2 regions of the Psychrosphaera sp. HA2-10 genome follow, and region 2 is predicted to be linked to the other one. Evidence: predicted binding sites of a transcription regulator. Region 2 holds the regulator's gene; the other holds the start of a gene.
The links. Region 2 encodes FNR, which switches genes on or off when oxygen is low (the NO sensors DNR and NnrR bind a similar motif). Its sites were predicted from a motif close to TTGATCTAGATCAA; they were not measured.

Region 1: the regulator FNR is predicted to act here: its motif matches at 10,070-10,083, upstream of ACZ1GV_RS12260 (DUF3149 domain-containing protein).

The regions. Positions count from the first base shown of each region.
Region 1 is NZ_CM146341.1:2,685,755-2,701,177, forward strand. It holds gene nudC (NAD(+) diphosphatase) at 1-508, opposite strand, end outside; gene rsd (sigma D regulator) at 649-1,116, shown strand; gene ACZ1GV_RS12220 (YfiM family lipoprotein) at 1,136-2,428, shown strand; gene fkpA (FKBP-type peptidyl-prolyl cis-trans isomerase) at 2,493-3,227, opposite strand; gene ACZ1GV_RS12230 (WD40 repeat domain-containing protein) at 3,360-4,604, shown strand; gene ACZ1GV_RS12235 (SlyX family protein) at 4,591-4,818, shown strand; gene ACZ1GV_RS12240 (YheV family putative zinc ribbon protein) at 4,861-5,067, opposite strand; gene ACZ1GV_RS12245 (ABC transporter ATP-binding protein) at 5,273-7,189, shown strand; gene ACZ1GV_RS12250 (TIGR02444 family protein) at 7,173-7,634, shown strand; gene ACZ1GV_RS12255 (TonB-dependent receptor) at 7,602-9,983, opposite strand; gene ACZ1GV_RS12260 (DUF3149 domain-containing protein) at 10,188-10,412, shown strand; gene ACZ1GV_RS12265 (porin family protein) at 10,420-12,144, opposite strand; gene ACZ1GV_RS12270 (XrtA-associated tyrosine autokinase) at 12,151-13,101, opposite strand; gene ACZ1GV_RS12275 (XrtA system polysaccharide chain length determinant) at 13,098-14,684, opposite strand; gene ACZ1GV_RS12280 (XrtA/PEP-CTERM system exopolysaccharide export protein) at 14,741-15,382, opposite strand.
Region 2 is NZ_CM146341.1:1,355,530-1,370,952, reverse strand. It holds gene ACZ1GV_RS06245 (M14 family metallopeptidase) at 1-41, opposite strand, end outside; gene ACZ1GV_RS06240 (methyl-accepting chemotaxis protein) at 265-2,184, shown strand; gene ACZ1GV_RS06235 (redoxin domain-containing protein) at 2,296-2,853, shown strand; gene ACZ1GV_RS06230 (hypothetical protein) at 2,869-3,303, opposite strand; gene ccoN (cytochrome-c oxidase, cbb3-type subunit I) at 3,498-4,925, shown strand; gene ccoO (cytochrome-c oxidase, cbb3-type subunit II) at 4,940-5,587, shown strand; gene ACZ1GV_RS06215 (cbb3-type cytochrome oxidase subunit 3) at 5,593-5,775, shown strand; gene ACZ1GV_RS06210 (c-type cytochrome) at 5,768-6,736, shown strand; gene ACZ1GV_RS06205 (FixH family protein) at 6,801-7,280, shown strand; gene ACZ1GV_RS06200 (heavy metal translocating P-type ATPase) at 7,286-9,697, shown strand; gene ccoS (cbb3-type cytochrome oxidase assembly protein CcoS) at 9,694-9,933, shown strand; gene ACZ1GV_RS06190 (sulfite exporter TauE/SafE family protein) at 9,930-10,601, shown strand; gene fnr (fumarate/nitrate reduction transcriptional regulator Fnr) at 10,604-11,329, shown strand; gene uspE (universal stress protein UspE) at 11,424-12,353, shown strand; gene ttcA (tRNA 2-thiocytidine(32) synthetase TtcA) at 12,476-13,369, shown strand; gene glnS (glutamine--tRNA ligase) at 13,414-15,081, opposite strand; gene ACZ1GV_RS06165 (DUF2884 family protein) at 15,371-15,423, shown strand, end outside.

The DNA of each region.
Region 1 (15,423 bases), 1.3 Mb from region 2:
TAGCCGTAGAGCGTTTATTTTTAGCCAATAAGATTTGTGAACCTTTGCGAATAGCAACAATAACAACGGGCGAGATCCTCGGATAACAACGGTGCTTGCACGGCTCGCATAATGTTGCGAGTTCCCAATCAATAATTTGCATTGGTGATCCACACTGTCCACAGTATTGATGGGTTTTTAAAAATAACTGAACCTGATAAGCACGCGCTGCAAATTCAAATAATTCATTCTGCTCAAACAAAATACTACGAAGGCCAACAAATTCATCGAGTTCCAGATCCGATTCTGACGCAAGAATGTGCGTAGCATCTAAGGTGTACACAGGATCGCCATCATACTCACCGATTTGATGCACAACATCAGGTCTAGTGATATTTATTGCGAGATCATCAAAGCTACCAAATGGAATTTTATTCTTTGGGCCAGGCAAATAGATCTGATGAGTTAAAATAACGCACCACCAGCCTTCTAATTCAGGTGAAAATGGAATACTGTGTTGAATCATCATTGCTCCTTTAAGGTTCAAAACCACTGAGCACTAGTGTAAACCGAAACATCACATTTCCGTTATGCTAAATCTAAATTTATGTCTTATAATTTTATTTAACAGACGGAAAATAACTGTACTTTCAAAGAGGAAGACTCTAAATGTTAATTCGGCAGGAAAAAACTCAACAAAAATATGGCGGCGCAAATACGGTCATCGATGCATGGCTAGCTGAGCGACAAGAGCTGCTAGTGAAGTATTGTCAGTTGGCTGGACTTCCACCTTTTGAATCAGTGAAAAACTCATTACCAGACCATGTAGCGATCACTAATTTTTGCCAAATCCTCATCGACTACTTATCCGCAGGTCACTTTGAGATATACGATAGTATCGTTAAACAATGTTCGGAAAATGGTGCTGAAAGTGCTGCACTCGCTCAAAGGCTGTATCCTTTAATAACGGAGACCACACAGCTGCTCGTAGATTTTAATGACAAATATGCCAACCTTCCATCAGACAAAGAACTTAACGCTTTCGATTATGACTTATCTGAAGTTGGTACCACTCTTGAACAACGTATGGAGTTAGAAGACGAGCTAATTCATATTCTTCATAGTAAACATAGTTAGATTGATATAAGCAGTTGATATGAAGTTTTTGTTTAAGTTTTTTTTGGTGTTGGTATTCCTTGTAGTGATGGTTGCCGTTGCACTTATATCCTTTAAACCCATCACGCTCGAAAATAAAGTATTAACGCCAATGCAAGTGGCAGCGGCAAAATCTTCATTACAACGACTACTCACAGAGTTACGAAGTGAATCTGAAGTAATTAGCTTGGTAATGTATCAGTCGGAACTAGATGCACTCTCAGATTTAGCAGCGCACACTATAAATAATGCTAGTTTTGAGAATTACGTTTCTGGGTCTATTTATACAAGTGCAATTAGTTACAACCTTAGCCAATTGATAGACTTCTCACATAAAGACTTGTACTTAAATGCCTATTGCTCAATGGAGCAGCAAGCTGAAAAATTTATAATAGAGCACTGCAAGCTAGGCAGTATTTTATTGCCGCACTTTATTGCTGAACCTTTGGTATTAGGCACATTAAAACGAGCAATGAAGCCAAAACCGGCGCAACTTGTTCAAATGCTGTTTGAGCAAATACAAGTTAAAACATCATCGTTAACACTCACCACCGAACGACCACCTTTATTGGTTCAATTAGTTAAAGACTCATTTAAATCATTAAAACAGCAGGCGACTGATATAGCGGTAGGTAAACGATTTAATGCAAAAAAATTCTATGACTATGTGACCTTGCTCGAACGAAATAAAGCAAACAGCGAAGAACTTTCCTACTATGTCGGATTAGTGTTTCAGGAGGCGCGCAGTAACCTCATAGCGCAACCATCTCTTAGTGCGGCGAGTGAGAATAGACATGCCTTATGGGCACTTGCGTCCTATTTTGGCAACAGTAAATTTGCAAAAATTGCTGGGCTAAATATTCCACCAGACTCTAAGCCTCTTCAAACACCAGTGGTTCACGGCCGTACGGATCTTACCTTGCACTTTTTATATTCGGCTATTTTAGAGCAGCTAGGCGGCCAACAAATTGGCCTCAACATAGGTGAAATAAAAGAGCTATATGACGCCAATGAAGGTGGCAGTGGTTACAGCTTTCCTGACTTAGCCGCCGATAAAGCTGGATTAAGCTTTAGTCAATTTGTTGCATACAACGAGCAACAAGCTCGCCAAGCTCAACAGATGCTGGCGGGAATAAAAGATGAAAGTGTCTTTTTCCCTATGGTAGACCAACTTCCGGAAGGGTTAAGCGCTACGCAGTTTAAAGACGAACTAGGCAATAAACACAGCATAGAATACAAACTTATAGAACAAGCAATCGATGACCGAATTCGTCGACTGCCCTTGTATCAATAATTTAGATATAAAAAAAAGCGCTTATAGCGCTTTTTTTGTGTGTTTAAAACTAGGTTTCAAACGATTATTCTGCTGCTGGTGCTTTTTGAATATCAAATAGCTCAACTTCAAAAATAAGTGTTGAATGTGGAGGAATTGAACCTGCAGCACGCGCGCCATATCCTAACTCAGAAGGAATGTAGAACTTATACTTAGAGCCTTTGCTCATGTACTGTAAACCTTCAGTCCAACCAGGGATAACTCGATTTAACGGGAAGCTAGTTGTTTGACCACGATCGACAGAAGAGTCAAATACTGTTCCGTCAACTAACGTGCCGTGGTAATGAACAGTTACAGTGTCAGCTGCCGCTGGCTTTTCGCCTTCTGCTTCAGATAAAACTTCGTATTGAAGGCCAGACTCAGTTACTGTTACTTCGCTACGTTTTGCATTCTCAACTAAAAATTGCTTGCCTTCTTCTTGAGCCGCTGACGCCAACTTCTCTTGATGCTCCATGCCACGCTTACGAACATCAGCCTCTAAAGCATTCATAACAGTTTCAATTTCTTCTTCAGTAAACTGAACTTTGTCACCCAACGCGTCTTCAATACCGCCTAAAATCATATCTTTTTTAAGCTCAATGCCAATCTCAGCATTCTTCTCAAGATTATTATTTAGGTAACGACCCATAGATGCACCTAGTGCATAACTTTGCTTATCGGCTTCAGATTCAACTTTAACCTGCGCTTTTTCCGCATTACCACAAGCGCCTAAAAGTGCGACTGCCGCAGCAATTGCAGTTAGTTTTACTGCTTTATTCATGTGTTCTCCATTATTCTTATAAATCTAATGCTACATTTTTCAATTAGATGTAGCCTATACTAGCGAGTAACAATGTAAAGAAAAACCCTAAAACGCTAGAAAACCAAGCTAATAAATAAATCGAGGCTCAGTTTGCGAATTAAAATTCTTTTTGTATCTATCGTATTTATTGCAACTACGTTAATTAGTGGCTGCCAACCTGCTGGCGATAAGCCAAAACAACAGTTTGAGCATGCCCAAACCGGTGCCTTTGCGGCAAGCATCTCCAGTTCCGGAAATTACTCCGTCGTATCCACCTTATATCATGGGGTAGCTTTATGGGATCTCAATGCCAACGGTGCTAAATATCAATGGTCACACAATATTGATCAGCAACCACTTAGCTTCGATGATGGCGAAAGCACCTCAATCATGAGCAACAGCAATGTCATCTTTGCAACTTCTATTGCCGATAATGACTCTCATGCGGTATTGGCCGATAAACATAATTTTTCACTGTGGGACATTACCAGTGGTGAAAACGTAGGTTTTTGGCAAGTTAGAAAGTCAAAAGTTCAAATTAGTGACGACGATGGTTCAAATGCTTGGGTCAACCGTAATAATCCTGCCTCCGATTTACCAAAAGCCTCACAGATTAGCGTTATCGATCGCGACAAATGCATAGATGTAGACTTTGCGGCGGGAGAGCAATGTTTAGCGCTTGGAACAATACGCGCCATCGATGTTTCAAATAATGGAAAGCACATTGTTTTAGGTAAAAGCAACGGCATGATCACCCACATCACCATAGAAAGTGGACGTCGACTGGAGTTTTTAGGCCACCAGCGCAACTTATTAGATGAGCAGGGTGAGTCCGTACAAATTAACAATGCAATTAATAGTCTAGATATGGCACCAAACGGAAAGTATGTCTTGACGGGCTCTAGCGATCAAACCGCTTATTTGTGGGATACCAGCAGTGGCCAAGTCATACATAAATTTAGACATGCGAGTCGCGTCATATTTGTCGCATTAGACCCTAGAGCTCGTTATGCATTTACCGCAGATAGTAAAAAACAAGCTCGTATTTGGGACTTAAAAACGGGCCAAACGATTTCACAACTTGATTACATTAATCGCCAAGAAATATTTACCAGTGCGCGATTTAGTGACAACGGCAAATGGCTACTCACCGGAGCACCAACCCGACAACTTACATTATGGGATGTAAAAACCGGCAAACAGTTACAACAATGGCTTGTTACCCCTAGGAAAGGCTCGCGTCCGCAAAGTGCTGTAGTGTATAGTGCCAGCTTTATAAATAACGAAACCCAAGTCGTCAGCGAAAGTTCAGCTGGGTTAAATGAAATATGGGATATCGACAGTGAGCACAGATAAACTGCAAGAGCTAACTTTAAAAGTAGAGTCGCTAGAAAGCCAACTCGCTTTTCAAGAAGATACAATAGAACAGCTAAATGCTGAAATCACGACGCTAAATTTAGCTCAGGCGACGATGAAACGTCAGATTGAACTGCTAGCCCAAAAATTTAGTCAAGATAAAGGCTCGCCAGTGGCATCGCAGGCAGAAGAGACACCTCCTCCGCACTACTAAAAATAACGGTACCAAAGATTACATAAAATAATCTACCAGTACCTAATCGCCAGGCGTAAACACACCAATGACTTGTTCAAATTGGCGAGTTGCGCCTTGAACGGCACCGTCCGGTTGCGTCATTTGATGACCACAAGACTTACACTCAACTTTTTCAACGTTATTTTCCATAAATAACATCATGGTATCCATCGCCTTACATTCAGGGCAACTTGCACCAGCAATAAATCTCTTTTTCTTTTTAGTCATCGTATGTTCCCAGTTACCTCAAGTGACTCTATTAACTTACGATAATTACCGAAATGCAATTAAGTTAGTTGAATAAAACCCGACGTAAAAAACCGTTAATTCAAAACAGGCGCTATTTAAACAAAAAAGCCGTCCTTTGGGTATACGTTTTGTTAAGCAACATATACCATTCCCACGTTAAAAATTTTAGGACTTTATATTCTCTATGCTGCAAATTTCACAACTCGACTTACAACTTGGTAACAAAGTCTTATTCCAACAAGCCTCTGCCACTATTTATCCCGGCCATAAAATAGGCATAGTAGGCGCAAATGGTTGCGGTAAGTCGACGCTGTTCAATATGATCCGTGGAGAACTGTCTAATGACGGTGGCGAAATCTCCTATCCAAAAGGTTGGCAGCTAGCGTGGGTAAAGCAAGAGACACCAGGACTAGACAAATCGGCATTAGACTACGTGATAGATGGCCACGAAAAATATTGTCAGCTTCAAGCAGCATTAGCAAAAGCCGAACTTGCGAATAATGGCCATCAAATTGCCCAAATCCATCATGATTTAGAAACGATTAACGCCTACACCATTCCAGCCAGAGCAGGTGAAATGCTAAATGGCTTAGGTTTTGATGCTGACGCACAACAACGTCCTGTTAAGAGTTTTTCTGGTGGTTGGCGAATGCGCTTAAATTTAGCCCAAGCACTTATGATTGATAGTGACTGCTTACTACTAGATGAGCCAACTAACCACTTAGATTTAGATGCGGTAATTTGGTTAGAAAAGTGGCTAAATAGATACGAAGGGACCATTTTATTAATCTCCCATGACAGAGACTTTATCGACAATATTTGCCAAGGCATTCTGCACGTAGAAAACAACAGTCTAAATAGTTACACAGGTAATTACTCAACATTTGAAACTCAGCGCGCAGAAAAACTCGCCCAGCAACAAGCTAACTTTGAAAAACAACAGCTTGAAATTAAACACATTCAATCTTTTATCGACCGGTTTAAAGCCCAAGCGACCAAAGCCAAACAAGCACAGAGCCGAGTAAAAATGCTCGAACGCATGGAGAAAATTGCACCAGCGCACGTTGATTCACAATTCCATTTCGAATTTCGACCAGCATCTAATATCCCAAACCCAATTATTAAAATGGACCAGGTAGAAGCCGGATACGGCGATACCGCTATTTTATCTAAAATAAGAATGAACCTAGTACCTGGCAGTCGAATTGGCTTGCTAGGTAGAAATGGCGCTGGTAAATCCACCTTAATTAAAACACTTTCTAGAGACATACCGCCTCTTTCTGGTGAATTTGAACATAGTAAACACTTACGTATTGGTTATTTCGCGCAGCATCAATTGGATACCTTATCAATTGGTCAAAGTCCGGTTGATCATGTTCAGGCACTAGATCGCACCATGACAGAACAAATGGCTCGTGACTATTTAGGCGGATTTGGCTTTAACGGCGATCAAGCTCTAGACAAAATTGACAGCTTTTCCGGCGGTGAGAAAGCTCGATTAGTGTTAGCCCTTATCGTTTTTCAAAAACCAAACTTATTGCTTCTCGATGAGCCTACTAACCATTTAGACATCGAAATGCGTCAAGCCTTAGCAATTGCCTTACAAGGTTTCGAAGGCGCTATGATACTTATTGCCCACGATCGTCACTTATTAAAATCAACCTGTGATGACCTATACTTAGTTGATAGTGGCCAAGTCGCACCATTTGACGGTGACTTAGACGATTATCACAACTGGTTGCTTGACCAAGATCGTCAGGCCAATCAAGATAAAGACACAAGTAACGACAAGGTGAATTCTGCCGTTGCCAAAAAAGATCAAAAGCGAAAAGAAGCAGAACTACGTAAAGCCCTATCCCCAATTAAGAAAAAAGCTGATAAGTTAGTTGAGCAACAAGAAAAAATGACAACAAGGCTAAGTGAAATTGAAGAGGCAATGGGCGACACTGACCTCTATACTGAGTCAAGAAAGTCAGATTTAAACCAACTTTTAAGTGAACAAGCCAAATTAAAAAGTGAGCTTGAAGACATAGAAATGCAATGGTTTGAATATGAAGAACAAATGGAAGTGATGAGGAGCGAGTATGACGAATCTAATTGAGCCAACTGAGCTTTGGCAGTTTAGTGTAACCAGTTATCAGCAAGATGAGCTTCAAAACGAACTCTTAAGCTGGCAAAACAGTTACGATGGGAACGTCAACCTAGCGTTATTTTGTTTATATTGCGACGACTTAACCATTGAAATAAGTGACCAAGAACTCACTATTTTGCACAACTACATCAGTCAATTCTCTAGAAAATTTACTCAAGCCATTCGTGTCAATCGCGAGACGTTTAAACAGCAAAAAGCTCAAATCAATCATTACGAAGACATTCGTCATCACCTATTAGAAGCAGAATTGTTATTTGAGCAACAAGAACAATCTTTGCTGTGTGACATGATGAAAAGAGACGCCGCCGAATATCGAGCTGACGTCTCAGTACCTAATAACTGGGGACGTTATCAAGCTTTGTTAATACATACCTCTAATACCGACAACAAATGAGCGACTAGGTAACAAGGTATCGTTCTTTAAAAAGCTCGAATGAACTCGGGCTTCTTCGTCAAACAAGTTATTAATCTTAAAGAACAAGGTTGTATCCATGCCAGCTAACGGTAAGTAATGGTTAACTTTTATATCAACCATAGAATAGCTATCCGTTGTTGTTTCCATCGCTGCGGTTTTGTCTTGCTCAAAATGATGCATCACACTCAGTTCAATACTGGTATTTTCCAACTCGTAGTCAAAAGTAGTGCCTAATCTAGTTGGTGGAATACGCGGTAAATACTCACCTGATGTTAATTTTCCATTGATGCTGTCTGCCTGCACTGTGATCTTCAAGTCTTGGTTAGCTTGCCAAATCCACTGCGCTTCAACACCATAAAACTCAGCGTCTCTGGCCTCATAACGGTATACCGGCAACTCATCTAGCTCTTCACCAGTATTGGCTTGATAATAAAAATCATCTACTTGATTAAAAAAGGCATTAACAACAAAACCCACATCGCCTTCAAATTTTCTAAGGCTCAACTCTATGTTATTCGATGTTTCTTCCACCATGTCCGACTCTATGACAGATGTAGCTCCATCTATTGAGTCAAAAATTGCACCTAGTTCGAACGAACGGGTACCAATATGAGGTCCGTATGAAAGCAATTCGCCTGCAGAAGGTGCTCTAGAAGAATGAGTATACGACGCGGCTATGTTATAACCACTAGCAAAATCATAAACTAAACCCGCTGATAAGCTCACTGGTGAGAAATCAAACGAGTACAAATCTGAATCTATAGATACTTGTTCTGCACGTGCACCTAGTTGCACCAACACATTGTCAAAGTGCTTTTCTTCAAGCAGTCCAATAGCGTACGACTTAGTTTTTGATGGCGGTGTAAATGCCTCTTCGCCTATTGCTTCAAAGTCAGATGATTTTATATCGAACGTTAAAGCGCCATGCCAATCGTTTAAATCAGCGAGTAACATATCACTACGAAGTTCCCATGCATCATTATTAAACTGAGTACCGACTTCTACGCCACCAATCCCATCAAACTCCAGCTCTTGGTGCTGATAATTTGTTACACCAAACTTAGTATTTAAACCTGTTATCCATGAATTTTTAAAAGTAAGCTCAGAAATTAACTGCACACGAGTTTGACGCATATCGCCTTTTACAAAGCCTTCTTCACCATGCTCATCGTGGTCATCGTGACCTTCGTGCTCATCTGCGTGTTCTTCATGCTCTTCATGTTCTTCATGCTCTTCATGCTCATCGTGCTTTTCATGTACATGCGCGTGACCAGGTATACCGTACAAACGGTCTAGGTAACCTACCGAAACACCAACAAAGCCGTTATCCAATAACACACTTGCTCCAACAGTACCGCCTTTTGAACGAGAGGCACTATTTGCTAGCGTAAAAGAGCCATGATCATCTTCAGCGTGTTCAGCATGTTCTTCTTCATCTTCATCGACATGTAACTCAGGATCGGCAGGCACATCATAATCACTGCTGTCTCTATAAAAAGCATCAACATGCCAAGCAATATCTTTTCCTGACAAGGCTTGCTCTGCCCCACCGTTTAATGCAAACGACAACTCCGATTCATCTGCCACTGTGCCAAAGGAATATTGCCATTCAGAGCTTCGCTCTAATTCTCGTGGTACACGGTTATCAACCACATTCACGACTCCGCCAATAGCGCCACTGCCATAAAACAATGTTGCAGGACCTCGTAATACTTCAATTTGTTTTACGGTACTTGTTTCGGTCGATACCACATGATCTGGGCCCACTCTAGAAGCATCACCTACATCTAAACCATTTTGCGCAATAAGAACTCGAGGCCCATCTAAACCACGAATAATAGGCGTGCTACTTACAGGACCGTAATAGGAAGAATGTACACCTAACTCTGCTTTTAATGTTTCACCTAATGTTGAAGCATGTTTGTTTTTTAACTCTTGGTCACTCAACACAGAAATTGGCGTTGCAGACTCCAAAGTAGAACCGTGAAGTGGCGTCGCAGTAACGTCAATACGCTCAATTAGGCTAGGCGACAGTACAATATTGTAACTAGTAATATTTTCAGAAAGTTTAACTGAAGCATGATTAAATCCTGATGCAACCACGTGCAACTCTTCGATATGCTTCATTTGTTCAGTTAATTTAAAGCGGCCACTTTGATCTGTGGTAACGACTAAGGTACTGCCATGTACAAAGACTTTGGCATTTTTTACTGGTGCGCCTTTCGCGTCTTTAACTAGTCCTTCGATACTATGTGCAGCGTACGCCGGACTTGCACTTAAAACACTAACTGCACACAAAGAAGTTGCAAAAAATCGATTTAAAAACACAAGCTTTTACTCTCTAAATTAATGATATAGAAAAATGATACACTATATCATATCAATGTAAATACGTTTGTTAGCGATTATTTAATATGATCTAAATCAATGTTTAATTCGCTTATTAAACGCACACCTAAAAAGCATGATCTAGATCATTATTAAATTACACCAAGGAGCTAAATTGAAGGCATAGAAAAAAGGAGAACGATTATGTTTAACGAATTTAATATTGAATCTATGTTTCGTGACTTTATGAGCGATCCAGTATTGTTTATGAGCTTTGGTATTTTAGCATTAACACTAGGCTTGATGATTTTTTACACTTGGTATTTCATTAAAAATATCATGGAATCAGAGGCGCCAATGGAAGAAATGAAAGATGACGTTGAGTTAGATGTAACAACTAACCTAAATATGCATCAAAACGCGCATTAAAATTAATTTAAAATTGATAAGAGTACTGCACTTCCAACCGAGTATCTTTTCTATTTTGTCCAATTGAATTTCCGTCGTTATCAAAGCGGCGGATATTCAGTTTTCCAGTTGCCTTTCTTGTTAACTTACGCTCCAAACCAACACTTGCCTGAAAGCCTTTTCTGTCGCCTCTTGTACCATTTGAATCAACGTCAGTTTGGTTTGCTGATGCATTAAAAGACGTTCGGCGCGACATTCTATGGTTATAGTTAATAGAAAAAGACTCACTGTCTTGTTCGTTACCAAACTCATCATTGTCACGTTCTAAAAACAAGCGCTTACTTTTTGCATACGACAAAGTTAATGTACTCTTACGGCCTTTATACGACACAGACGCATTTAATCCCTTAGATAACACTAACTCTTCATCAATAAAAAAGTTCGGATCAAAAAACTCAATATACTCACGTCTTGGGTCTGGTCTGTCTGGAATTCTTGATAACGGAATACAATCCACTCTTTCTAACGAAATAGGATTACAGCTATAAATACCAGCAGAAATAGGATCGTTAACCAACCTAGACTGGCTCGATAAATCTTCAGCATATCCAACATTAATATTCCAGTGGTTGCCCGACTTGTTGTATTTAAAGTTATGTGACTCACCGTAAAAACGTCGGCTGTTTTCATAACTTAGCGAAGTTCGTTTACTCGGCTCTAATACCAAACGATAGCCAACAAAAGTATCATCAAACTCCTCATCAGCATCACTAAAACGGGTTTGACCCTGCGTATCTTTATTGTAGGTTACCGCGATATATGAGCGTTCGCTGAAACGCCACGCTAAACCAGCGCCATAAAATTCATTATCCAAATTAGAGTCTTCAAAACTCGAATTTGCTATGGAGTTACGTGATGCTGAACCACTTAATACAAAATCAAGCGCCGACCACATAGGTAGTTCCAAATTAAAAGAGGCTGCTATATTACTTTGCTTGCCACGAACATTTCTATCGTTACTATTTCCAGCTAGTCGAAACTCACCCTTTACTTGGTTTGCTCGTGAACCATATGCGAGCCGAACTTCCGCGTTCTGTCTATCGCCTTTAACCAGTTGCGTTGACCGTGTGCTGGTATTTGCTAACTGATCTTCATCAAAGCGAGTCGCCGAATACGAATAATTCAGACTATTACGCCAGTCGGAACCCGATTTGTTTTTTACGGTTAATCCTAATGTGCCATTATCAACATCGACGTATTCGCTTTGACCAAAAATAGGATCTGAGACACCAGCAAAACGGTTATCAATATTTTGGTTCTTGCGACTAGCATTCGCGGAAAATACCACGCGATCTTTAACAAAGTTAAATTGATTATTTAGCGAGATATCGCTGAAAGAGGTATTTTCAAAATTAGACTCTAGTTGCTCTATTTTAGTGTGAGAAACTGTCCATTGGCCATTCCAAACAGGGCCACTAGCGAGCATTGAAATACTCGGCGTAAGCGTTAAAGCTTGGTGGCCATCTTCAACCGGCGAGTCCAATTCAAAACCATTAAACTCCGCGTCACCAACATAGGTATATACCGACGTAATTTTAGGTTTGATTTCTATTTCAGTGGCAACTGCACTCGTTGTCACCGTTCCTAAACAAGTAGCAACAAACATGGCAACAGCAGATATAACAAAGTCATTAGCGCGACGTGATGACGCATTTATAATTGCACAACTTCTTTGATTCTGCTGCTTGCTCATTTGTAATTAAGCTCCTGAACCGTAATAGTAACCATAACCCTGAGTTTCAGTTGGGTCAGTCACTTTATTAAGTACAAACCCTACCGCCATCTTCTCTGGTAATAAATCAACGGCTTGCTTTACTTCCGAGACTTTTGATTTGTACTCTTCTACCACAATCACGCCTTGGCCACATTGCTCTGCCATTAGTGCCGTTTCATTAACACCTAAAAGCGGAGGGCAATCAAAAACAACGATTCGGTCAGGATAACGACTGGCAAACTCTTTACAGAGCTTGAGCATTTTGTCGCTTGATAATAATTCGTTTGATAAGTGATGTGGTAAACCAGCAGGAATAACCTTTAGATTTTCAATATTGGTATGATAAATAACAGATGAAACGTCTTTCTCTTCACCGGTTAAATATTCAATTAAACCAACGTTCGCGCCTATTTCTAAGGTTTTTGATACGCTCGGTTTGAGCACATCAGCGTCTACTAGCAGCACCGTTTTGTCTTGTTCTAACGCAATGCTTAACGCTAAATTAACCGCTGTAAAGGTTTTACCTTCATTCGGTCGTGAGCTTGAAACAAACACCAGGTTCGCATGATGAAGCGTTTTGGCCAAACCGCCAAACGCGTTATTTAACACTTTACGCTTAATGCTACGAAACTCTTCGTTTATTAACGTACGCTTACGAGATAAAGCAACAAAACCCTTGCTTTCAAGCATTTCAAAATCAATCACTAAGTCTTTATTGTTACTTACCGGTGAGCTCAACTCGGTTTGGTGATTATCCGACGGCAACACCTGATCTTGTTTTGTAACTTGTTCTGACTCTGGTTGTTCTAAATGCTTCGACTCTTCTGTTTGGTCATTAGGCGTTGCTACTTGTTCAATCTCACCTTCAGCTGCTTTTGGTTGACCAAATTTAGCTTTTTCACCTTGGCGTTTCATTGCCTTTTCTATAGAGCTCATATGAATCTCTCCATTAACTGCAACGGTGTCTTTTTCATCACAATCTCTGAGAACATAAACACCAAATATAAACCAAGAATTACGGTGGATGAGGCAGCAAATACCCACATTCTGCGTCGATCACGTTTATTGATTTCTGCTAAGTTAATATCTGTGACTGCGCCTAATACAGGTCGGCCAGTAATTTTTGTTAAATGATTAGCATTGATGATTACCGGATTTAGCTGGCTAAACAAAAAGGCCAAGGCTACGCCAGCACCAAAACTAATAATTAACACACCTGTGTATAACAAGGCACGTTTTGGCCCTGATGCCGCTAGTGGCACAACAGGTGGCTCAATAATTCTAAATTGCACATCTTCAGCAGATAAGTCGGCCTTACGGGATAAATCTGCTGACTCTTTACGAGTTAATAACTCTTCATACTTACGTTTAGTAATTCCATAATCACGGTTTAACGCCGTACGTTTCGCCTCAATATCTGGAATCAACTCTAATTTTTGTTCAAGCACGTCTAGTTTTTCAACATAACTTTGCTTACGAACATTTAATGACGCGATATTACTTTCTAAATTGTTAATCACGATAGTAAGCTGTTGAACAATTGCGTTTTCACTTAGACTACCAGCGGCCAACTCACCATTTGACAGCCCTTTCATTAGCTGATCGATTTCCGACTTACGTTGTTGCTGCAATGATTCTAGACGCTCTCTTGTTTGCAGTACATCTGGATGTTTATCGGTAAAACGAATTTGTAAATCATCTAAATTTGCCTGCATTTGAGCAATACGTTGATCGTACTGAGTAGCGATATTTACGTTATCAGGGTTGCCTTCATTGGTAGTACTAGTGGCAAATTTACTTTTTAAACTCTGTAATTGCGTTTGCTTTTCTGACAACTCTAAATTAATTGACTCAATTTGAGTTTTTAACTGTCCTCGTTGCTGGTAATAACCCGAACCGCCAGACTCTGGCAACAAGTCACCATACTGCTTTTTAAAATCAGCTAAACGCTGCTCTGAGCTTGCCAATCGAGTAGCATATTCTTGTAACTGTTCATCTAAAAAGTTACTGGCTGTGGTGCTGTCCTGACGATTTTGACCTAATGCCGACTCAACAAACTTATCTAGTGTTAGTGATACAACGCGTTTGGCAATTTGTGGATCTGGATGCTCAAAAGAAATACTGTAAATACTAGCGCGACCTGAACTATCAAAAATAATTTTATCTCTTAAGTTCTCAACAATGCCCTGGAACTCTTGAGGCGTTTTAGCGCTAATGTCTAAATCTGCTTTACGGGCAATATCCTCTAGGTTTGGCGTTGATTTTAATGTACGCGCAATAGCATTTATTTCTTCTTTCGGGTCTGTTTGAATTGCTAACCCTCTTAGCAGTGGCTTAAGCATGGAACGAGTATCTGCATATACCTTCGCTTCTGATTCATATACATCGGGCATTTTTGCCACTAAAAACAATCCCAGCGGACATATCAACCAAGTCGATATGATAATAAACCGCTTTTTAATCCAAATACCTTTTATATAATCCAGTATTTGTTGAATGGTGGCCTGCAGATCCTGCATTTAATAATCCTTTGCTTAACTACTTACTACTTAAAAACTACTTTTTACGCGACCAATTAGAACCAATCTTCCGGAATGATAATAATATCGCCAGGTAAAATATCTACATTTGCACTGATATCACCCTGCTTTATTAAATCGTCGAGCTCTATCTCAAATTCTGTTTGTCGACCGTTAATAACACGAACTAACACCGCACTATTGCCATTAGCAAACTCAGTTAAGCCACCAACTTGAATCATAAGATCAAGCAGAGTCATGTTTTGACGATAATTTACGGCCATCGGGTTTGTTGCTTCACCAATTACACGAACCTGCTCGGTAAATGGCCCGACAAAGCCACCAACACTAACAGTTACAATAGGTGATTTAATATATTGCCCAAGCACAACTTCGATTTCGCGCGCTAATTGTGTTGGCGTTTTGCCGGAAACAGGAATGTCTTCGACAAGAGATGTGGTAATCATACCATCGGGGCGAACAACAAAACTGCCTGAAACCTCAGGGTTTCGCCAAACAAAAATATTAACCGAGTCGCCTGGGCCAATAAGATATTGATAGTCATCAACACTAGCAATTGCGGAAGGTTTAACCGTTGCCGGTGGCAAACGATTTGTTGAACAGCCAATCATGGCTAGTACACACATTAATATAATTAATATTTTCACGGCAAATTCACTCTTGTTTTTGTTGTCCATAATATGTATCAATAGTGATTGTAATCAAATCATAATAAATG
Region 2 (15,423 bases):
AACGTAAAAATACACGTCAATTTTAAACTTTTAAAAAACATTACTCTGCCTTTTTATAATTATTTGTTATGTTGGACATTATTAAATTTGACCAGATTTGCAACAATTTGATATTAATAAAACTACCAAATGCTGTTATCCGCCGATAAATGCCTTTATTTTTAATTTATCTAAAGAGATGCTTATAAGTGTCGATACATTTGGGTAGACTACATACAGTTATTAAACAGGGACAGTTGTCTCCGCATATTTTTTGGAATTATTATGCTGAAGAAGTTCATATTCTCTTTACCGATCCAAACGAAGATCACGCTTACCCTCATTGGCGCGATTATTATTTCTACTAGTATAGTTAGCTATGTTGGTCATTCAAAAGCGCAATCCATTATGTTGGAACGAATGGAAACATCAGAATTACCAAATCTAGTTCAACGAGTTCGTAATGCGATTGATGGCGAAACCGCCAAGATGAAAACAATTACGCGTGGTATCGCTACAAATCCATTTATTTTGAATTGGGTTAATAGCGGTTTAAACAAAGATGGCGAAGAGACTCTAGTTAAATACTTAAAGAATATTCAAGCTGCCAATGGTCTTAGTAATGCGTCTTTTGCAAATAGAGATACAGCACAGTACTGGAATCAAGACGGCTTTTTAAGAGTGCTTCAAAATGATGCCGCTGATGGTTGGTTTTTTGCTTTCACCAATAGTAACCAGGCTGAGTCTGCCAGTATTTACGCTTATCCAAATGGTGACGTAGATATGTTTGTTAACTTTCAAATGATTGGTGATAAGGGTATTTCTGGTGTATCTAAATCATTTAACGATATGGTTTCTTACTTAAATGCATTCAAAATTGAAGAAACTGGTTTTGTTTATTTAGTTGATAAAAATGGTTTAATGCAAATCCATAGGGATAAGGCCAAAGCAAGTAATCAAACATTGCGAGAAGAATACGGCAATATAAAAACATCTACCTTATTACAAGAAAAAGATTTCGCCTTTGCAAACGATGGTAACTCAGTTGTAGCAACTAGTTATATCCCCTCTTTAGATTGGTATGTTGTTGCCGAAGTACCAACTGCTGAGCTTTATGCCGGATTAAATGAAAGCCGCGATCACATGATAATGTGGTTTTTCATTGTGGTTCTTGCTTTAGGTTTTATTGCCCGTTATTTCTCAAAGATGTTAATGCTACCAATTTTAGCGTTAGCACGTGTATTTAAGAATCTAGGTGATGGTTCTGGAGACTTGTCGTATCGTATTAAACGTTACGGTAATGATGAAATTTCTGATTTAGCTCAAGGCTTTAATCAATTTTTAGACAAAATTCGAAATGTAATCGTGAATGTATCCAATACTTCTCTAGAATTAAAAGAAGCCTCAGAAACGGTGTCTCACGGTGCATTAGAAACTAAAACAAGCGCTGAGCTCGAGCGAGATCAGTCAATTCATGCCGCAACTGCAATTAATCAAATGGGTATTACTATTGGCGACATCGCGAAAAGCGCCAACGTCGCTTCTGACGCTACAAATGCTGCAATGGAAAAAGCACAGGTTGCTCAAACTGTTGTTGGTGAGTCGGCCCAGTTCATCGATGTTATGGCAAAAGGTATGAAAGGTGTTTCAGGCACAATTGAATCATTAGCCGAAAAGAGTGGGAATATTAGTAGTGTTTTAGACGTGATCAGGGGTGTTTCTGAACAAACTAATCTTTTAGCGCTAAATGCGGCCATTGAAGCAGCGAGAGCCGGTGAACAAGGTCGAGGGTTTGCTGTTGTTGCTGATGAGGTTCGAAATTTAGCAAAACGAACCAGTGAGTCTACGGACGAAATTGCATCAATGATTTCACAATTACAAGCTGAATCAGAAATCGCGGTACAAGGTGTCAGGGAAAACAGACAATTGGCTACGCAAGGTGCAGAGTCTGCTCACGAAGCAAATGAGGCTTTAAAAGAAATAGCACTACAAATTGACACTTTATCAGGCCTAAATCTGCAAGTAGCAACGGCTACGGAAGAGCAACTTACGGTTGTTAACGAAATAAATGAACATGTTAAGACGGTGAGTCAAAATAGTGAAAAGTCAGCACTTAATGCGTCAGAAATGGCACATTCAAGTGACGAATTGAAGGCTTTAGCTGCGCAACTCGATAAAATGGTCGGTACCTTCAAAATCGATTAATTGTCAGTCTATAACTCCTTTTGATCGTCTATACTTATTGTTGCGTAATAATAGCTTACGCTCATTTAAACTAACGTAGCAATAAGTATAGATAAATTAAAAAGGATGCCTATGTTTACCAACAAATTACTTCCTGGCTCTAACTTTCCCGATATAGACGTTAAATTAACCCCTTCGAAGACTTTTTCCTTAGGCTCTACAATAAATGAAGATGCTGATTGGCAGATGGTTATAGTTTATCGTGGTGCTCATTGCCCTTTATGTACTAAATTCTTAAACACGCTGGAAGATTATAAATATTTGTTTCTTGATTTAGGTATAGAGCTTATTGCCGTTTCGGCTGATCGCCACAAACAATTAGAGCATCATAAAGAAGAGTTAAATGTCGGTTTCACGTTAGGTTATGGTTTAAGTCTTGCTGACATGGATAAGCTAGGCGTGTATCAGTCAGTACCTAGAAATGAACATGAGACGGATCACGTTTTTGCGGAGCCGGCGTTGTTCATAATAAACCGAGACAAAACAATTATCGCGGTTGATATAAGCAACAACCCTTTTAGTAGACCAGAAGTAAATACTTTGTATGAGGGACTAAAATGGGCTAAAAACCCTGAAAACAATTACCCAATTCGTGGAACCCATAACGAGCCTGTGGTTGAAGAAAGCTAACGCCGATTTTTGTAGTTAAAGATATTCATTTGACCAATAACTTCGAACTGTTTTTTGGTCTAAGCTTCCATCATGGTAGCTAATGTACATTACCCAATCCATTACAGGCTCTGAACATAGCCCTACAAGGACGGTTGCTTGATAGTTTAACGCCCTATATTCATTGAAATGGATTGGAATACTCCCCATTTGCATGTTTGTTGCTTCTAGCCAAATCTTTTTAATTGGTTTAGTAGCAACAATATCCACTTTAGTGATTTGTTCAGCTTTTAAAAAAGAGTGATCGAAAACAGCCCTACTATCAGTAAATATAAGCTGTAAACATTGAGAACCTTGTGAATGACAGTTTTCTTCATTTGCAGAGTTATCCAATGGCTTACAACCCTTAACGGATAAAACTAAGACACTGGTGAATAACAATATTTGTAGCAATGTTGGTTTTTTAATCACTTAGGTTCTCATAATGTTGATCTGGGACAATATAATCGCGTTGCTCGCTATGATTTTACTCACAAAGCCTTTATCATGCACGTGCGTAATAGTCTCTTTATGTAATTTTGGATAATTTACCGCCAAAATTTCAAAAAGAGTCTAATATTTATAACTTTAATAACACAATTTTCACGGGTAAGTGGAACCATACTATGACAACAACAAATATTGCTCACCCAGAGTACAACTACAAGGTTGTTAGGCAGTTCGCTTTAACAACTGTATTGTGGGGTATCATTGGTATGAGCGTAGGTGTATTGATTGCTGCGCAATTAATATGGCCTGCACTAAACTTTGATACACCTTGGTTAACATTCTCACGTTTACGTCCTTTACACACCAACGCTGTAATTTTTGCGTTTGGTACTAGTGCCCTATTCGCAACATCTTATTATGTTGTTCAACGTACTTGTAAAGTTCGACTTATCAGCGACAAAATCGCCGCATTTACTTTCTGGGGCTGGCAAGCAATTATTATATCTGCTGTCATCTCACTACCTTTAGGCTACACAACATCTAAAGAGTACGCAGAACTAGAATGGCCAATCGATATTGCTATTGCGGTTGTTTGGGTTGCATATGCGTATGTATTTTTAGGTACATTAGCTATTCGCAAAACAAGCCACATATATGTAGCAAACTGGTTCTACGCGGGCTTTATTGTAACTGTAGCGATTCTTCATATTGTTAACAGCCAAGCAATGGCAGTAAACGAAATGAAATCATATTCAATGTATTCTGGCGCTGTCGATGCCATGATACAGTGGTGGTACGGACATAATGCTGTAGGATTTCTATTAACAGCAGGCTTCTTAGGTATGATGTATTACTTTGTTCCTAAACAAGCCGAGCGCCCAGTTTATTCTTACCGCCTATCTGTTGTTCACTTCTGGGCTTTGGTTTCGTTATACATTTGGGCTGGCCCTCACCACTTACACTACACAGCATTGCCAGATTGGACACAGTCTGTAGGCATGGTTATGTCTGTTATTCTGTTTATTCCATCATGGGGTGGCATGATCAACGGTATCATGACGCTATCTGGCGCATGGCATAAGCTTAAAACTGACCCTGTGTTACGTTTCTTAATTGTTTCGTTATCTTTCTACGGTATGTCTACGTTTGAAGGTCCAATGATGGCAATTAAATCAGTTAACGCGCTTTCGCATTACACCGACTGGACTATTGGTCATGTTCACTCAGGTGCACTTGGTTGGGTTGCGATGATTTCAATTGGTGCTCTATATCACTTGATTCCACGCCTTTACGGTAAAACTCAAATGTTTGACCTTAAACTAGTTAATCACCACTTCTGGTTACATACAATCGGTGTAGTTCTGTACATTGTAGCTATGTGGATTTCTGGTGTTATGCAAGGTCTAATGTGGCGTGCTGTAAACGCTGATGGTACTTTAACCTACAGTTTCGTTCAGAGCTTAGAAGCTTCAAAACCTTTCTATATTGTTCGATTCATTGGTGGCGTATTCATTGTTGCTGGTATGTTAGTCATGGCCTACAACGTTTATAAAACGGTTCGCGGTGCTAAAGCACAGCAAGAAGAATACCCAGTAGCGGCGTAAGGAGAAGTTATATAATGGCAACTAACCATCATGAGAAAATTGAGAAAAGCGTACCTCTTCTCGTTATCTTTACAATTATCGCTATTAGTTTTGGTGCATTAGTGGAAATTACTCCGCTGATGTTCCAAAAAGATACAACACAACCAATCAAAAATTTACGTGCATTAACTGCATTAGAAATGGAAGGTCGCGACATATACATTCGTGAAGGATGTAATAACTGTCATAGCCAAATGATACGTCCGTTTCGTGCGGAAGTTGAGCGTTATGGGCACTATTCAGTAGCTGGCGAGTCAGTTTGGGATCACCCTTTCCTTTGGGGTTCTAAACGTACTGGTCCTGACTTAGCTCGTGTCGGTCAACGTTATAGTGACGACTGGCACTATGCTCACTTAATGAACCCAAGAGACGTTGTTCCTCAGTCAAACATGCCTTCTTTCCCTTGGTTAGATGAAAATGTATTGACCGGTGAGTACACAGCTAAAAAGTTTGAAGTATTTAACAAACTTACTGCTGGCAAAACTCATAAAGATGAAGATGGAAATTATATTCCTCTTTACTCTGCGGAAGACATAGCTGGAGCCCAAGCTGCAGTTCAAGGTAAGACCGAAATGCAAGCGCTTATCGCATACTTGCAACAACTAGGTACTCACCTTAAGTAGGCGTTATGGATTACGGTACTTATAGAGGCGTTTACACGCTAATTTTATTATTTTTATTTTTGGTTATCGTTTATTGGGCGTACAACAAAAATCGAAAAAAAGATTTTGATGATATTGCCCAGTCAATTTTAGAAGATGATGTAAACGATAGTCCGCGTAAAAAGGAATCATCAAATGATAATGACTGATTTTTGGAGCTGGTGGATAATTATCCTAACGGTATTCTCCATTGTAGCCTGTTTTGTGATCATCACGGCGAACCTTAAAAACTACACTCATGTAGAAGAAGGTGAGTCAATGGGCCACGAGTTCGATGGCATAGAAGAGTTAAATAACCCACTTCCTAAGTGGTGGACGTATCTATTCTATTTCATCTTAGTATGGTCTGTAGGTTACCTTGCCCTATTCCCTGGTCTAGGTAATTATGAAGGTTTACTTGGTTGGAAAAGTTCTAACCAAGGCATAACAACACTAGCAGAATCTAAAGCTTTGTCTGAAAAAGCGAAAGCTGAAGGTCTACTGGTTGCTCTAGATCAGGAAGTTAAGACTGCAGACGAAGTTTATGGTCCTGTATTTAAAGCACTAGCGGACAAGCCTATCTTAGATTTGGCTTACGACGATGAAGGTTTTAAAGTTGGCCAACGACTTTACTTGCAAAACTGTGCATTGTGTCACGGTTCTGATGCTCGAGGCTCAACTGGATTCCCTAACCTACGTGATAACGACTGGTTATATGGCGACTCGCCAGAAACTATAAAGGAAACTTTATTGTATGGACGTAAAGCAGCAATGCCAGCATGGGAAGCTGCTTTAGGCGACCAAGGTATCGAAGAGATGACAGCGTATGTACTTAAATTAGCAGGCCGTAAAGTTAACGACAAGTTAGCTGATGCGGGTGAAGCGAAGTTTGGTATGTGTGCGGCATGTCACGGTCCTGATGGTAAGGGGTCTTTGGCTCACAACCTACCTTTTGGTGCACCTAATTTAACAGATAATATATGGTTATATGGTGGTTCTAAGAAGGCCGTTGAAGAAACGCTTCGTTACGGACGCTATGGTGTTATGCCAGCATGGAAAGATGTACTTGGTGAAGATAAAGTACATGTTATTTCTGCATATATTTACAATATTTCACACCCTGACAAGTAATATGGGGTAAAATAAAAGGCCTCTTCGGAGGCTTTTTTTATGTCTAATGATTAATGAGTAGTTTATGAAATCGAATAATACAGCTTGGTATAAAAACGGATGGGTTTGGCTAATAATAGCGCTGCCTGTTTCTTCAGTAATAGCGGGTATAACAACAGTTATTATTACGAGTCAAAATCAACCTGAAATGGTGGTTGATGATTACTACAAAAAAGGTAAAGCGATTAATCAAGAGTTAGTTTTGTACAAGGCATTTAAAGACTCAGGAATCGAATTAAACGTTCGGCTAAGTAACGATAGGATAGAGCTTAAGTCATCCGAGACCTTCTCCGCGTTAAAAGTGAGTTTAGTTCATTCAACACAAGGTAAACGAGACTTAACTTTGGTTCTCACACCGAACGCAGCCGGTACATTTGGTAAAACGTTAGATAATCACCTAACAGGAAAATGGACAATCTTTGTAGAACCAATGGATAGAGCTTGGAAAGTGCAACAAAAAATTGCCTTCCCGGCCAATGATTGGGTCAAATTAGAAGCGGAATAACATCATTGGATAATTGTTTTCATTGTGGCTCCGATGTTTTAGATACAGAAGAGCCGTTGTTTGTAAAAATTAATTCAGTTCCTCAGCCGGTATGCTGTCGAGGTTGTAAAGCCGTCGCTGAGCATATTGTTGGAAATGGTTTAAATAGCTATTATGAGTTTCGCTCTGAGCTCGCGTCAAAGCCAGCGGAGGACATAAGTGATAATCAATATGAAATTTATGGTGATGATGATTATCTTGAACTTATAGCAAAGCGTAACGGTCTAAATCACGAAATTACGCTATCGGTGGACAATATTCATTGTGCTGCTTGTGCTTGGTTAATTGAACAGTCTTTATACCAAATTAACGGTTTATTAAAGATTAGTGTAAATACAATTAGCCAGCGTGCCATCATTAGTTGGGACAATAGCTCAACTAAGCTATCTACCATTCTACAAAAATTTAATACTATCGGATATCCAGCGACGCCCTTTAAGGTGTCAGATGTAGAACACTCAATAAAACAAAAAGAAAAACAATATATAAAGCGATTAGGCGTTGCGGGCTTATTTACGATGCAAGTTATGATGCTCGCAGTCGCTATGTATTTTGGTGCATTCGAAAGTATGGAAAGTCACCAAATAGGTTACTTTAAATGGATAAGTTTTTTACTTTCTATGCCTGTTGTTCTGTATTCAGCAGTTCCATTTTTAACCGGAGCGATTAAAGCATTACAAGCAAAAACCCTGAATATGGATGTACCGGTTTCTGTTGCTATATATGGTGCATTTATCGCTAGTCTTTATCAGTTAATAATTAACGGTCTAGACGGTGATAAAGGTGAAGTGTTTTTTGAAAGTATATCAATGTTTACCTTTTTATTATTAATAGGTAAATATTTAGAATTCAGAGCTAAAAGTAAAGCCATTTTATCTAACGCAAACCTATCAGCATCGTTACCTGAAACCGTTGTAAAAATAGTTAACTCAGAAGAACAAACTGTGTTACTCAAAGACGTAATAGTTAATGATGTTATTGTTGTAAAAGCCGGAGAGAAAATTGCGGTTGACGGTAATATTATCGAAGGCCAAACGCAGGTAAATGAATCAATTTTAACCGGTGAGTTTGCGCCAGTATTTAAGTCAATAGATGATACTGTGCTTGCAGGAAGTGTAAACTCAGACGGATTTATAAAAGTTCGGGTCACTGCCACTGGTTCTCAAACTGCTCTATCTGAAATAAATAAACTACAAGAAACATTTTCTGACTTTAAACCCAAATACAGTCAAATTGCAGATCGTGTAGCGCACTGGTTTGTTTTTGCGCAACTCGTTATATCAGTATTTACCTATTGGTATTGGAGCGTAAATAGTCCAGCTGATGCACTTTGGATTTCATTATCAGTACTAGTCGCCACCTGCCCTTGTGCGTTAAGTCTAGCGACACCTACCGCTTATACTTGCGTGCTTTCGACATTATCGAAAACAGGTATACTAATAAAAGATGCTGTTGCTTTTGATCGACTCAATCAAATAGATACAATCATATTTGATAAAACAGGAACACTTTCCGAAGGCAAGTTTTCCATTATTGAGGAACTCTGGACGAGTGATCCTTTGCCAGCGGGCTTAACAAAATCTGATATTGCTAGTTACATATATAGTTTAGAAAAGCAATCTGAACACCCCATTGCTAAGGCGTTTAATAAAGAGTCATTGGGTATAGTTGGCTTTGATACTAGCGGCAACCAAGTGTCAAATGTTCGGGTTGAAATGGGTAAAGGTATTTCCGGAGATGTTAACGGACATCAACTAAAAATAGGTAGCGCTGAATTTTGCAATACAAAGGTGAGTGACTTCAATATTCAAGTCGTTCTAGATGATTGTGTTGTTGTTAGCTATCAAGCCCAGGATAAATTGAAAACAGATGCATTGTCATCCTTAACCGCGTTAAAAAATGACGGAAAGACAATGTTAATGCTAACGGGTGATTCTAGTACTAAAGCGGCACATTTAGTTCAAAACTTGCCACTTGATGACGTGCAAACTGCTTGTTCTCCAAAGCGTAAAGCTGAAATTATCAATAAGCTTCAATCAAATGGTCATGCAACCTTGATGGTCGGTGATGGAATAAACGATGCGCCTGTTCTTGCAGGTTCCGACGTAAGTTTAGCAATGGGAAGTGGTGCAGATATTACTAAGCAGGCGGCTGACGTGATTGTGGTAAACAACTCGTTAAAAGCAGTCAATATACTGTTAAATAATGCAGCTAAGACAAGGCGCATCATTAAACAAAATTTATACTGGGCCCTGTTATACAACGTAAGTATATTGCCGGTGGCAATGCTCGGTCTTGTACCTCCATATATTGCAGTAATTGGTATGTCAGCGAGTTCGATTATTGTCGTTAGTAACTCATTGAGGTTATTGAAATGAATATAATTTATTATCTTATTCCGGTTGCCATTTTGTTTATGGTGATCGGTGTTGTCGCGTTTTTTTGGGCAACTAAATCAGAACAGTTTGAAGACATGGAGAAGCAAGGTTTGTCGATACTAATGGATGATATGCCTTCGGGAAATAATCAATCGACAGAGTCAAAAAACGATACTAGTTCAAATGCAAATGACCAAGCAAATTCACATGATAAAGAGCCAAAGGGAAGCTTGTGAGTTTACTGCTAACCGCATTTCTCATGGGATTACTTGGTGTAGGTCACTGTGTTGCTATGTGCGGTTCGTTATCTATGGCGTTGGGTTTCTCGATCCCGGCCAATAAAAGCTTTGTCCGTTATGCCAGTATTATCAGCCTGTCTCGAATTACAGGGTATGCATTGATAGGAATTATTGCTAACTACTTTACACAATCAATTTTTACGTTAACGAATGGCAACATATTATATCTAAGCGTATTTGCTAGCGTACTAATGATCGGTATAGGTTTACATGTTGCTCAAATATCTAATGCTATTTTGAACATAGAATGGCTTGGTAAACATGTAAATCGTGTTATTGAGCCATTAAAGAAAAAAATATTACCGATCGACAGTTTATCTAAATGTATCGCTTATGGCGTTTTATGGGGCTTCTTACCCTGCGGATTAATATATACGGCTTTGAGCTTAGCAGTTGTTTCTGAAAGTCCAATTAACGCCGGGCTTATTATGTTTTGTTTTGGTCTAGGTACTTTGCCAGGGGTTGTCGGTATGACCGTATTTAATAGCAAAATTAGTATTTATTTAAAAAACGCTAATATACGCCTTTTTTTTGGGACTTTGATCATTATAATGGCGTTATATCAACTTTACGTCACGTATCAAAAGTTAACGGGAATTGACTAATAATGACAGGCACAAAACAAAAACATAATTGTGGCGCGTTTAGCATTAGTTGCACGAACTGCAACTTAAATCAACTGTGTATTCCGTTTACATTAGATGACAATGAGTTACGTAAATTAGACGATTTAATACAGCGTAAAAAACCATATCAAAAGAGCCAAACTCTATTTGACGCTGGACAACCACTAAAAACACTTTACGCGGTGCGCTCCGGTAGCTTTAAATCGTACTTAGTTGATAATGATGGTACCGAACAAATTACAGCATTTCATCTTCCGGGCGATATCATTGGGTTTGATGCACTATCAACTAACAAACATATTACTTTTGCTCAGGCATTGGAAACATCTATGGTGTGTGAAATTCCGTTCACGACCATCGAAGACCTATCGGGTCATATGCCAAACTTAAGACAACAAATTACGCGTCTAATGAGTAGTGAGATTTTAAACGACCAAGCAATGTTTATGTTGTTGAACAAAAAGTCTGCCGAACAGCGCATATGTAGCTTTATAGCGTCACTTTCAAACCGTTTTAGTGAACGTAATTTATCGTCAACAACATTCCGATTACCTATGACTCGTGCCGATATCGGTAATTACTTAGGCCTAACCGTTGAAACCGTTAGCCGTATTTTTAGCAAATTACAGAAGCTTGGTGTCATCTCTATTGATGGAAAGTTTATTACAGTGTTAGATTTGCCTAAAGTTGAAAATTTAGTTAACTAATTGACTGGTTTATTGATTTAGGGCAATTTTATCGCGCACATTTTTCGTTATCTTTACTAAACTTAGGTTTAATAAGAAATAGTAAGGATAACTTATGAGTGATTTCAAAAATGTTTTAGTCGTTATCGACCCTACCGAAGATACACAAAAAGCGCTTTCTCGAGCATTAGAACTAGCAGAAAAACAGCCGATTAGTATTACTCTATTTCTTACTATTTATGATTTTTCCTATGAAATGACCACTATGTTGTCCTCTGATGAACGCCATCATATGCGGGACGCAGTAATCGCTGACCGAGAAAGTTGGTTGCTAGATCTCATTACTCATAGTCCCACTATCCCTCATGATATAAAAACTAAAGTTGTTTGGCACAACCGACCTTACGAAAGCATCATCCGGACGGTACTTGAAGGGAATTATGACCTAGTGATTAAAGGGACGCATAGCCATGACACGCTAAAATCTGTTATTTTTACGCCAACTGATTGGCATTTATTGCGTAAATGTCCTTGTGCACTGTTATTAGTTAAAGAGCACGAATGGCCTGAACACGGTAAAGTATTAGCTGCGGTAAGTGCTGGTACGGAAGATGACAAGCATCAAGAGTTAAACGATCGGATCATCGGTCACGGAAAGCACATTGCTGAATTACTGGAGTCCGATACACATTTAATAAATGCTTATCCTCCAACCCCTGTCAATATCGCAGTCGAAATTCCAGAATTTGATCCAAACGAATATAATTCAACCATGAAACAACATCATTTAACGTCTATGGAGGCACTAGCAAATAAGCATGAAGTTCCTAATACACGCTGCCATGTGGTCGAAGGAATGGCCGAAGATGTGATCCCAAGAGTTGCTAACGACTTAGATGCTGAGCTTGTTGTAATGGGAACGGTTGGCAGACTCGGTATAACGGCCGCACTTATTGGTAACACGGCTGAGCATGTAATAGATAATATCAACTGCGATTTACTTGCCATTAAGCCCTCAGACTTTGTTTGCCCAGTAAAACTTTAGCTCCCCTACCAATATTACTGCAAAGGCGATGATTTATCGCTTTTGCTCTCTCTTTACTATTTATTAAATGTTTAAGCATAGGTAAAATACGCGACCATTTATTATTTTGCAGTTCATTATCCATGACAGATTTAGATCCAAGAAAAGCTATTCACGAACAAAATAAACTTGAAAAAAGACTTCGAAGTCGAGTTGGCAAAGCAATAGCTGAGTATAATATGATTGAGGAGTCAGACGTTGTTATGGCTGCAATAAGTGGCGGTAAAGACTCGTTTGCAATGTTAGATATCCTAATTAGTTTACAAAAGTCAGCACCTATCGACTTTAAAATTGTCGCTGTTAATCTAGACCAAAAACAGCCTGGTTTTCCAGAGCATATTCTGCCAGCGTACTTCGAGTCATTAGACATACCCTACTACATTGTTGATAAAGACACTTATTCCATTGTAAAAGAAAAAGTACCTGAAGGAAAAACGACCTGCGGACTTTGTTCTCGTTTGAGACGGGGTACTTTATATTCTTTTGCAGAGTCCATTGGAGCAACAAAAATCGCACTAGGTCACCATATGGATGACATTGTTGAAACTATGTTTTTGAACATGTTTCACGGTGCTAAATTAAAAGCCATGCCACCTAAATTACGTTCTGATGATAAACGTAACGTAGTAATACGCCCGCTAGCTTTTTGTCGTGAAAAAGACTTGATCAAACTTGCAGAGCACAAAAACTATCCGATCATTCCTTGCAATCTATGCGGTTCTCAAGAAAACCTACAAAGACAGTCAATTAAGGCGATGTTAACCGAGTGGGATAAACAAACTCCGGGGCGAATTGAAAACATATTTAGCTCGATAAAAAGTGTCAGTGTGAGCCAATTAGCTGATGGCGATTTGTTTGACTTTAAAAACTTACCTATTGATAGAAGTGAAGAACGTAAAGCGTATGAGTTTTCTGAGGCAACGGTATCATCATCAAATATAGATGAGTCACTTATCATTGATGTTACACATGTATAAATAAAAAAGGAGGCGAAAGCCTCCTTTTTTTTATAACAGCAATATTACTGTTCTGAATTACCCCAAGAGTCTCTTAAACCAACTGTTTTATTAAATATAAGTTGGCCTTGCTCGTTAGTTTTACCGTCAAAGCAGTAATAACCCAAGCGTTCAAACTGATAACCTTGTTGAGGTGCCGCGTTAACTAAACTTGGTTCGATATAACCTTTTCGAATGACTAACGACTCTGGATTTAACACTGTAGTGAAGTCTTCTTCAGCCGCAGGATTAGGAACGGTAAATAAACGGTCGTAATCACGAATTTCCGCTTCAACCCCTTCTGATGCAGACACCCAGTGAATAACACCTTTTGCCTTGCGCCCATCTTCAGGTAACTTTCCTAATGTGGTCGGGTCATATTCACAATATACTGTGGTCACGTTCCCAGCATCGTCAGCATCAAAGCGGACAGCTTTTACATAATAAGCATTACGTAAGCGAACTTCTTTATCTATCACCAAGCGTTTGTATTTTTTATTTGCACTTTCACGGAAGTCCTCACGCTCAATAAAGATTTCTTTTGTAAATGGGATTTTACGCGTACCCATCTCTTCTTTATTTGGATGATTAGGTGCATCAATCCACTCGATATGGTCTTCCGGTAAGTTTTCAATAACTAACTTAATAGGATCAACGACGGCCATAGCGCGAGGTGCCGCTTCGTTTAAGTCTTCACGTATACAAGCTTCTAACATGCCCATCTCAACCATGTTATCGACCTTAGTCACACCGATACGTTTACAAAACTCACGAATAGAGCCTGGTGTATAACCTCTACGTTTTAAGCCAGCAATGGTCGGCATACGTGGATCATTCCAGCCTTCTACATGATTATCGGTAACAAGAGTATTCAGTTTACGTTTACTCATAATTGTATATTCGAGATTTAATCTTGAAAACTCATATTGGTGTGGACGTGATTCGATACTTATATTGTCTAACACCCAGTCATATAAACGTCGGTTATCTTGGAACTCTAATGTACATAATGAATGTGTAATGTTCTCTATTGCGTCCGATATACAATGAGTAAAATCGTACATTGGATAAATGCACCACTTATCACCGGTCTGATGATGGTGAGCAAAACGAATTCGATAGATAACAGGGTCACGCATACAAATAAAGCTTGAGCTCATATCAATCTTAGCGCGTAAGCAACATTCACCCTCTTTAAACTTGCCATCTCGCATGTCATGAAACAGCTTTAAATTCTCTTCAGGGCTAGTATCTCGATAAGGGCTATTTTCACCAGGTGATTTTAAGGTGCCTCTCATTTCTCGAATTTTTTCTTGGCTTGAAAACTCTACGTAAGCTAAGCCTTTATTAATTAGTTCTTCGGCATAACCAAAAAGTTGATCAAAATAGTTAGACGAGTAACAAATATCACCATCCCATTGAAAACCAAGCCAGTTTACGTCTTCTTTAATAGCATTAACGTAATCAATATCTTCTTTCTCTGGATTAGTATCATCAAACCTTAGATTACAAAGCCCTTTATAATCTTGTGCAATACCAAAATTTAGTACAATCGACTTGGCATGACCAATATGAAGAAAACCATTTGGCTCTGGAGGAAATCGAGTGTGCGTAGTCTCATACTTTCCGTCTGCTAAATCCGCATTAATAATGTTGCGAATAAAATTCGATGGGCGATTTTCTGTGTCCGCCATTTATAAACCCTTATAAAACTATTAATTAATTTGAGTATACCACTATGGTCTGCGGTTACACCAAGCAAAATGCCATCAATCGAATACTTTTAAAGCAAATAAATCTTCAATAGAACGCAATGAGTAAATACCCTAATATTTGGCGGATATCACCAAACTTTAAGTGTTGTCCAAAGTGTAGTAATGCAATAAATTGACCTGAAACCCTTATAACAAAGGAATCTCACAAGTGGCACAGAGATTGATATCTATTCTGTAAATCTACATACAAATATCACGGAAATATAAAATGTTAAAAAATTCATTATTAGTAAGTTGCTTAATTTCACCTCTTCTATTATC